One region of the Lysinibacillus sp. EB106-09-02-XG168 genome, then DNA from elsewhere that is predicted to be linked to it. Evidence: riboswitches for the same ligand, from Rfam matches in the RefSeq annotation. Region 1 holds a riboswitch; each other region holds the start of a gene.
The links. Region 1 has a riboswitch for thiamine pyrophosphate ahead of AC3WSO_RS13000 (ABC transporter substrate-binding protein). Riboswitches for the same ligand answer to the same signal wherever they lie in the genome.
Positions count from the first base shown of each region.

Region 1 (2,203 bases):
TGTATATGGTTTTGAGACATTCGAACAGGCCAATACGTATATTTTAACGGCTACGAAAGATGGACAAATTAAACGCTCATCAGTAGCAGATTATGCTGTAACACGCTATTCCAAGCCGATAAAAACGATGAATGTCAAATCAGGCGATGAAATGATTTTTGCAAGTATTGTGACGGACGAGGTAGAACTAATGTTAACGACAGATACTGCCTATGCAATTCGTTTCCCAATCGAGGAATTACCAGTAACAGGTGTAAAAACAGGTGGCGTCAAAGGGATTACCCTGAAAGACGGAGAAGCATTAGTTGGCATCAATGTTTTACCGCCAGATGAAACGTCCTATGTGGCAATTGTTACGCAACGCGGTGCTGTGAAGAAAATGAATGTAGCCGAAGTAGAAATGACTAGTCGTGCAAAACGAGGCTTAAAAGTATTAACAGAGTTAAAAGCGAACCCGCATCGAATCGTGGCTGTAGTCAAGGTCACTGATGGGGAACAGCTAATGATTGAAACGGAAAAAGGTGTGCAAGAGTCCCTTGATGTACAAGCATTAACTCGAGCAGATCGCCATTCAAATGGCTCCTTTAAAGTGGATATAGCTACAGACGGTGCCATTTCACATGTCTTCGCGGTCAAAAAAGAAGAGAAATAACATTAGTTTTCTAGCCCAGCCCCTTTGAGAGCTGGGTTTTTTTATAAAATGAAACCAATCAGCTTTGTGCTTTTATGAGGCTGTTTAATAATAATTCAGCACTATCGGTAAACAGACCCTTGTCATTTTCGGATGGATATGGGTATAATAATCATCGAAAAGTTCATATGGAAAGAATGTGGGGGGGCTGGTAGTTGCCAGCTGAGATTGTGTCCGATAGACGCTGACCCTTTGAACCTGATTTGGCTCGTACCAGCGTAGGGAACATCAATTCAAAAAAGAAAGTTTTTGATACTGATTGTAAAACGTCTGGGAGGAATCCTAGACGTTTTTTATGTTTTCAGACTTTTATTGCATGGACAGGCTTTAGTGTAAACAGACCGTGAATACGCTTTTTTCTGGTAAACACTTTCAATCATGAACACTTTCACACTACTAACTTGGAGGATTCAGCATGAAAAAATGGTTATTGGTCCTAATGGTTGCACTTTTAACATTAGTGGGCTGTAGCGAAAAAGAGGCTAAAAAGGATGCTAAAGGATTAACAAAAGTATCGGTAGTTCTTGATTGGACACCGAACACAAATCATACAGGTTTATATGTAGCGGAAAAACTTGGCTACTTTAAGGAACAAGGTTTAGATGTTGATATTTTATTACCTGGTGAAACGGGTGCAGATCAGCTCGTGGCATCAGGAAAGGCTCAGTTTGGCGTAAGCTATCAGGAAGGGATTACGCAGGCTCGTGTGCAGGATGTACCTTTAGTATCGATTGCAGCGATTATACAACATAATACTTCTGGCTTCGCATCTACCGCATCAAAAGGTATTACGTCACCAAAGGATTTTGAAGGGAAAACATACGGTGGCTGGGGTGCACCGCTTGAAAAGGCTGTACTACAATCACTAATGCAAACAGAAGATGCGGATATTAATAAGTTAGATATCGTCAATGCAGGTGATTTAGATTTCTTCACTATGATGAAAAAAGATATTGATTTTGCGTGGATTTATTATGCATGGACAGGTATTGAAGCAGAACTTCGTGGCGAAAAGCTGAACATGCTTTATTTAACAGATTATAGTGAGCAGTTAGATTATTACACCCCTGTACTTGCTACAAATGAAAAAATGATTCAGGATAATCCTGAGACGGTAAAAGCATTTGTCGCTGCTGCAGCAAAGGGCTATGAATATGCAATAAAACACCCTAATGAGGCAGCTGATAGTTTACTAGAAGCGGTACCTGATTTAGATAAGAACCTTGTGCATAAAAGTCAGGAATGGTTAGCAGATAAGTATCAAGACGATGCTGCACAATGGGGCGAGCAAAAATTAGCTGTCTGGGAAAACTACGCGAAATGGATGGCTGACAACAAAGTTTTAGAGGGCGAATTTAACGCAAAACAAGCATTTACAAACGACTTTTTACCGAAAAAGGAGACAAAGTAATATGGCAAACTCTTTAATAAGTGTACAAATTATCCCGAAAACTGAAACATATGAGGATGTAATCCCGTTTGTCGATGCAGCGATTGCAGTGATCGACGCTT
Region 1 is NZ_JBYTDN010000003.1:2,477,657-2,479,859, reverse strand. Features, by position in the region: gene parC (DNA topoisomerase IV subunit A) at 1-652, shown strand, start outside; TPP riboswitch at 823-933, shown strand; gene AC3WSO_RS13000 (ABC transporter substrate-binding protein) at 1,107-2,102, shown strand; gene AC3WSO_RS12995 (thiamine-binding protein) at 2,104-2,203, shown strand, end outside.

Region 2 (2,203 bases), 1.2 Mb from region 1:
ATTGCATAGAAAATGATCGACCATCTTGAAAAAAAACATAATCAGTAGCATAACATTTATCTTCTAAATGACCGCCTTTCATAACGACACATTGAACACCTGTCTGTAATAAGATTTGGGCTACTTCGTTAATATCTGCTAAAGAATTAATTTTTCTTCCAGAAAGGGTTTCGGCCTCAGGAATGTTTGGCGTTACAATTGTTGCTAAAGGTAGCAAATAATTTCGTAATGCCTCAATTGCTTCTTGCTGTAATAAGCTCTCGCCACCTTTTGCGATCATAACAGGATCTACAATAAGTGGAATATTTACTTCGGCTAAAATATGTGCAATTGATTGGATGATTTCGGAGGAAAACAACATTCCTGTTTTAATAGCACTAATTGAAAAGTCCTCGATTAGCGCTTTCAGTTGTTTTTCAACAAAGCTCACTTCAATTGGTAAAACATCCGATACACCCAAAGTATTCTGGGCTGTTAAAGCAGTAATGACAGACGTTCCAAATACTTTTAATTCCTGGAATGTTTTTAAATCAGCTTGTATACCTGCACCGCCGCCACTATCTGAACCGGCAATTGTCGTTACAATATGCATTATTCTTCACCTTCCTTTGAAAGGCGATGTAGTTCATTTAATACAGCAATTTGAAAATCGCCAATGAATCGAGTAGAAGAAGCGGCTTTTTCTGCTAATTTTTTATATAGCGATAATGTTTCTAGTAATTGGTCAAAAGGTTGAGCTCCTGCGGTGAAGGAGGCACAACATAGTGCACTCAATAAGCAACCTGTTCCAGTGACTTCTGTCATTTGCGAATTTCCACCTGTAACCCATTGCTGATGTTTGCCATCAGTAATAAAATCCTTTTCACCTGTCACAATAACAATACAATTGTAAAGTTGAGCTATTTTCTGCGCCTCTAGTTCTAAAGAAATTGAACCACTACCACTATCTACGCCTTTTTGTTGCCAGTCTACATTGGCAATTGCTGCAAGCTCTCCGATATTACATCGAATTGCCGCAAATTTTATTTCCTCCAATAAATGCTGTACCGTTTGTTTCCGGTAAGTCGTTGCACCTGCTGCAACAGGATCTAAAACAACCGGAATACCAAGAACATTTGCTTTTTTTCCTGCAAGTAACATGGATTCTTTCATTCGCTCATTAAGGGTCCCAATATTGATCAATAAGCCTGAGGCGATTGTGACCATTTCCTCAACCTCATGACCGTCATCAGCCATGACTGGGGAAGCGCCTATTGCTAATAAGCCATTTGCTTGGAAATTAGCAACAACATAATTCGTCATGCAATGAATAAGTGGATTTTGTTTACGGATCGTTTGGAATATCAATTTAAGTCCTCCTCGTTGGATGGACGTAAGCGTGCAAAAAAGGCCCTTTTTCGTGCGCAAAAAACACGTAAAAGAGCCTTTCATCAGTAAGTCGATGTGAATTGCTCCCTACGTCAGTATTAACTAACAGGTTCAAAGGGTCAGGTTTTACCTTCTCAACTCTAAATGAGTCCCCCTGCAATCATGCTTTTAGTTGACCAAAATGTACCATATTATTCATTCGCGTTCAATAGGAGTTTTTTATTTGCATTCAGTAATTCTGTGCGAAAGCGACGATTACGCCAAATTGAAATGAATAGAAGCTATACGTGACTGATGCCATATAGCGGAGCATGATAGTTGTCACGACTTTAATGAATTAGAGTGAATTCCATTGAAAATGATAAAAATTGAGTTTTATAATGAGCGTAACAAAAGGGGGCAATTGCCATGAAAAGAGAAGATTTAATCGCACCAGAATGGTATAACATTTCAGAGGAAATTGAGAAATATGCGCAGGATCCTACCAAAAATGCATTATTAGTTTATGGCGAAAACGAGGAAATTCAGTACTTAACATATACAACTTTACTTGAAAAGGCGAATCAGGCAGCACATGTATTTACCTCCCAAGGTTTAAAAAAAGGCGACGTAATTTTAGTCATGGTACCGAGATCAGTGGAAGCATATATCGTGTATATTGCAGCTTTGAAGGCAGGCTTAACTATTATACCTAGTTCAGAAATGCTGAGAACTAAAGATATTGAATATCGAATCAATCATGCCGATGCAAAAGGAGTTGTTGCATTTGAGCCTTATATTGAACAATTTGATAATGTGGATAATTTAGAAGCAATAAAGCAATTTGTCATTGGTC
Region 2 is NZ_JBYTDN010000003.1:3,698,019-3,700,221, reverse strand. Features, by position in the region: gene thiD (bifunctional hydroxymethylpyrimidine kinase/phosphomethylpyrimidine kinase) at 1-592, opposite strand, end outside; gene thiM (hydroxyethylthiazole kinase) at 592-1,347, opposite strand; TPP riboswitch at 1,436-1,534, opposite strand; gene mbcS (acyl-CoA synthetase MbcS) at 1,777-2,203, shown strand, end outside.
Region 2: another riboswitch for thiamine pyrophosphate. It lies ahead of thiM (hydroxyethylthiazole kinase); the one in region 1 lies ahead of AC3WSO_RS13000 (ABC transporter substrate-binding protein).

Region 3 (2,203 bases), 2.3 Mb from region 1:
CTAACTGCTTGTCCATATTTTCTTTAATAAGATGCATTGGTACATGCCCTGGTCCTTCTACCATCACCTGTACATCGTGCTCCCAGGCAATTTGCGTTAATTCCCCTAGCGTTTCCAACTCCGCAAACTGAGCCTCATCATTTGCATCTGCAATAGAACCTGGACGTAAACCATCACCTAAAGAGAAAGCAACATCATAGGTTTTCATAATTTCACAGATTTCTTCAAAATGAGTATATAAGAAGCTCTCTTGATGGTGATATAAACACCACTGTGCCATAATCGAGCCTCCTCTAGACACTATGCCAGTTACACGATTAGCCGTTAATGGCACATAGCGTAGCAATACGCCTGCATGAATCGTGAAGTAATCTACACCTTGCTCTGCTTGTTCGATTAACGTATCACGATACACTTCCCACGTTAAATCCTCTGCCACACCATTTACTTTTTCGAGCGCTTGATAAATCGGCACCGTCCCTACTGGCACTGCGGCATTACGGATAATCCATTCACGCGTCGTATGAATATGTTTACCCGTGGATAAATCCATGATGTTATCAGCACCCCAGCGTGTAGCCCAGGTCATTTTTTCTACTTCTTCTGCAATAGAGGATGACACCGCTGAATTTCCAATATTGGCGTTAATTTTCACGTGGAAGTTGCGTCCAATAATCATCGGCTCTGCCTCAGGGTGATTAATATTAGATGGCAAAATTGCACGCCCCGCCGCGATCTCTGAGCGCACGAACTCAGGATCCATATTTTCGCGAATCGCTACAAATTCCATTTCTGGAGTAATAATTCCCTTTCGTGCATAGTGAAGCTGCGTTACATTTTTACCTTTCTTCGCACGCAAAGGCTTTCTAGATAAATCCGGAAAAACATTTTCTTTCATTCGTGGATCTTCGGCATTGCGGAATCCATTATCTTCCGGCTTAATCGTACGACCCTCGTATTCTTCAACGTCGTCTCGTTCTCTGATCCATATACTACGTAAAGCTGGCAATCCTTTCGTAATGTCCACCTTATGTGCAGGATCAGTGTACGGGCCACTCGTATCATAAACACGCACTGGTGCATTTTCCTCTTCACCAAAGCTTCCTGTCGTCGGACTTAAAGCAATCTCACGCATTGGCACTAAAATATCTGGTCGAGAACCTTCTACGTAAACTTTTTTACTTCCTTCAAAATTTGACATAATCGTAATATTCTTTTCGCTAACTGTTGTCATAAACTACTTCGCTCCCTTTTATATTTATACAAGGACCGAATCTAGCTCACCCCAACAAAAACGAAAGCCGAATCCAAAAAAATTTTGGATCCGGCTAAGAATGTAAAGGTATAGTTATTGCAAATAACAGTGTGCAATAATGGTTAACTTTCCCACGCTGGTATGAGCCAGATCAGGTCCAAAGGGTCAAGAAACCTCTATGCGTTTCCCTCTCAGCCTGACTCATCAGACTCCCCTAGTTAATACTATTAAGTTTGATGCTAGTGTAGCAGATATTGCTAATAGATGGAAGCTTCATTTAATTATTTTTAGCACATTCATCAAGAATCAGCGTCAGATTAGACTTTGGCGCACAACTTCTCGTTATCTGATGAATTCATATACTTTGAAGTTTTATCGGAACAATTCCAGTTTGTATTAACCACGGCAATCAAATTAGCACCTAGCCATTAGGTAAACAACAACTCCGCTACATAAATCACAATCGTCACTGTAATACAGCTCACAATCGTTGAAAATAAAACTGTTTGTGCAGCAGTTGCCGATTCTACATCATATTCTAATGCCAGACTGGAACTATTTCGCGATGTCGGGAATGAACTAGCTATAAAAAGTGATTGTGCCACGACACCGTCTAGACCAAGCGCAAATATGATAAGCAATGCTACGGCGGGCCCTATGATTAATCGTGTAAAACAGCTAATGTATACCATCTTATTGAACATGGATTTTATTTCAAGCTGTGATAGCTGTGCCCCTAAAGTTATTAATGCTACAGCGATAAAACCATCTGCCACATGGTCTATCGGAATTCTTACGAACTGTGGAATAGGGATATTAAAATAGTTCATAGTAACGCCAATAATAAGCGCATGAATAATAGGCATTTTGAGGAAATCCTTCAAAATTGACATACCTGATTTTGTTGAAGAAATTAAATTGTACAAGCCGTAAGTATACGTCGTCATA
Region 3 is NZ_JBYTDN010000003.1:202,348-204,550, reverse strand. Features, by position in the region: gene thiC (phosphomethylpyrimidine synthase ThiC) at 1-1,234, opposite strand, end outside; TPP riboswitch at 1,367-1,481, opposite strand; gene AC3WSO_RS02115 (AEC family transporter) at 1,684-2,203, opposite strand, start outside.
Region 3: another riboswitch for thiamine pyrophosphate. It lies ahead of thiC (phosphomethylpyrimidine synthase ThiC); the one in region 1 lies ahead of AC3WSO_RS13000 (ABC transporter substrate-binding protein).

Region 4 (2,203 bases), 1.7 Mb from region 1:
GCAGTGTTGCACGTTGAAAAAACAATGAACGGACATAGTCAAACATATTTTGAAGTGAAATAAAGAAAGAGGCGTATTTCCGATGTGTGGAAATACGCCTTTTTATCACTTTTTAGTTATGTTAGGATTTGTTCCTTTTTTTGCAGCGATTACTTTTTTAACAATTGGAATAACGATCGGTGCTAATTTTACGGCGGTTTTGACAACTTTAGATACTTTCAAAAAATAACAGCTCCTTTTAGTACGTTCTGTTCAAGGTTGAAATGAAACTTATCGGATAACGCGAACCGCTTGAATAATATTCCAAATAAGAATTCCGATTGAAACAAGAATGTAAATCACAAATGAAACTAACCAAATGATAAGAAATGAACTACTACCTGAATCTGGTTCAAAAGTGTTGAATGATAAAGTTGAGAAAATAAAGACTGCAAAAAATATTATTCCAAATACGACTGGGATTAAATGTGATATTAGTGCTCGAAGAGAATGACTTTTTACGTCGTTATCTTTTGAAACAAAGTAAACGACTAATGGCACAATAAAGGGTGCAAAAAAGATACTGAGATAACTAAAGGCAGATAAAATTTTTTGGTTCTCCATAGTTGTACCTCCTTTTTAAATATTTACGCATGAAAAACAGTAAAGTTTCAAAAAAATTAATGTGGAAGAGGTTGTAATCGTTACAGTGTTTGCGTACAATGAGGTTGTTCAACTAAATTAAGATGTAACGACCACAAGGGGAGCTGATGATGTCAGCTGAGACTGGGCACGTAATGCCTTAACTCTTTGAACCTGTAAGTTAACACTTGCGTAGGGATGTGGATAGAAACCGACACTTTTACGATGTGAGGCTCTGTCCTGGCATCGTTTTTTTATCTTTATTGATGCTAGATAGGGACATATTTGCCAACTGATTTCTATTCCTGCTCTTGTATCCTACATCGGAACAAAGGAGAGAATAATTATGGACAATAAAAAACTTTTAATGCTTGTGGAGATTGCGATTTTCGCAGCGATTGGCCTTGTGCTCGATCAGGTTTCCTTTAAAGTATGGGCACAAGGAGGCTCTGTTAGTCTCGTAATGGTGCCAATAATGTTAATAGCATTCCGCTGGGGTCTTATTCCAGGCATGGTAACGGGTTTACTTATTGGTGTTATGCAAACAATGTTTGGCGCCTATATTATACATTGGCTTCAAGGAACACTTGATTATGGTGTTGCCTTTACGGTAGTAGGCTTAGCGGCCGTTGTACGTGGGCCAGTGCTTGAGGCTGCAAAAGATTTAAACAAAAAGAAAATGGCGCTTTATATTATTTTAGGAACGGTATTAGCGGGCTTTTTACGTTATGCAGCACATACCATTGGGGGCGCTGTATTTTTCGCAGAGTATGCAGGTGATCAAAATTCATGGGTTTATTCAATCATCTATAATGGAACATATATGCTACCAGCAACGATTTTAACAGCGATAGTCGGTGTTCTGTTATTTACGGCAGCACCTCAATTAATGCAACGAAAATCATAATTATTATGCCCTTCACATGAGTGAAGGGTTTTTATTATTATTTAGTTCCTCACCATAACATGGGGGTGATTTCCGTTCCGACTGGACCCTTTGTTGCTGCCGCTTCGCTTTCGCACAGATAAAACATTTGCTAACGAAACGGCAGCGGCACCGATGTTGGTCACGAAGGCGTTATCACAGGATGTGATGATTTTAGCCTTCGTTCCCCTATTGCTAATCCCCGAGGAGTCGCCCAGTCTCCACTCCAATTAACATATGCACATTGTTTACGTTTTAATAAATGTCATCCTCAACTTATGGAGATAAGCCTGTTTTCGGCACTTTATAATTTATGATGGCATATAATATTTAAAGCGTTTAGCGTTTTAAGCATAGAAAGTTATGTTATATTAAATAGTAGATATTAGATGAAAGGGACGTTAAAAATGATTGTAAAAACGCAAGAAGAGATTGAAGCCTTTAAAAAAATCGGCCGTATTTGTGCTGAAATTCGTGAAGCAATGAAGGCTGCTACAAAACCAGGTGTAACAACACTAGAACTAGATGAAATTGCAGGCCGTATGTTTGCTGAGGCCGGAGCAGTTTCTGGACCTAAAGGGGAGTATGATTTCCCAGGATACACATGTATTAGTGTTAATGAGGAAGTCGCACACGGTATTCCAGGTGGACGTGTGA
Region 4 is NZ_JBYTDN010000003.1:4,186,164-4,188,366, reverse strand. Features, by position in the region: gene AC3WSO_RS21285 (AAA family ATPase) at 1-63, shown strand, start outside; gene AC3WSO_RS21280 (hypothetical protein) at 106-222, opposite strand; gene AC3WSO_RS21275 (magnetosome magnetite crystal formation protein family) at 271-603, opposite strand; TPP riboswitch at 730-837, shown strand; gene thiT (energy-coupled thiamine transporter ThiT) at 968-1,528, shown strand; gene map (type I methionyl aminopeptidase) at 1,954-2,203, shown strand, end outside.
Region 4: another riboswitch for thiamine pyrophosphate. It lies ahead of thiT (energy-coupled thiamine transporter ThiT); the one in region 1 lies ahead of AC3WSO_RS13000 (ABC transporter substrate-binding protein).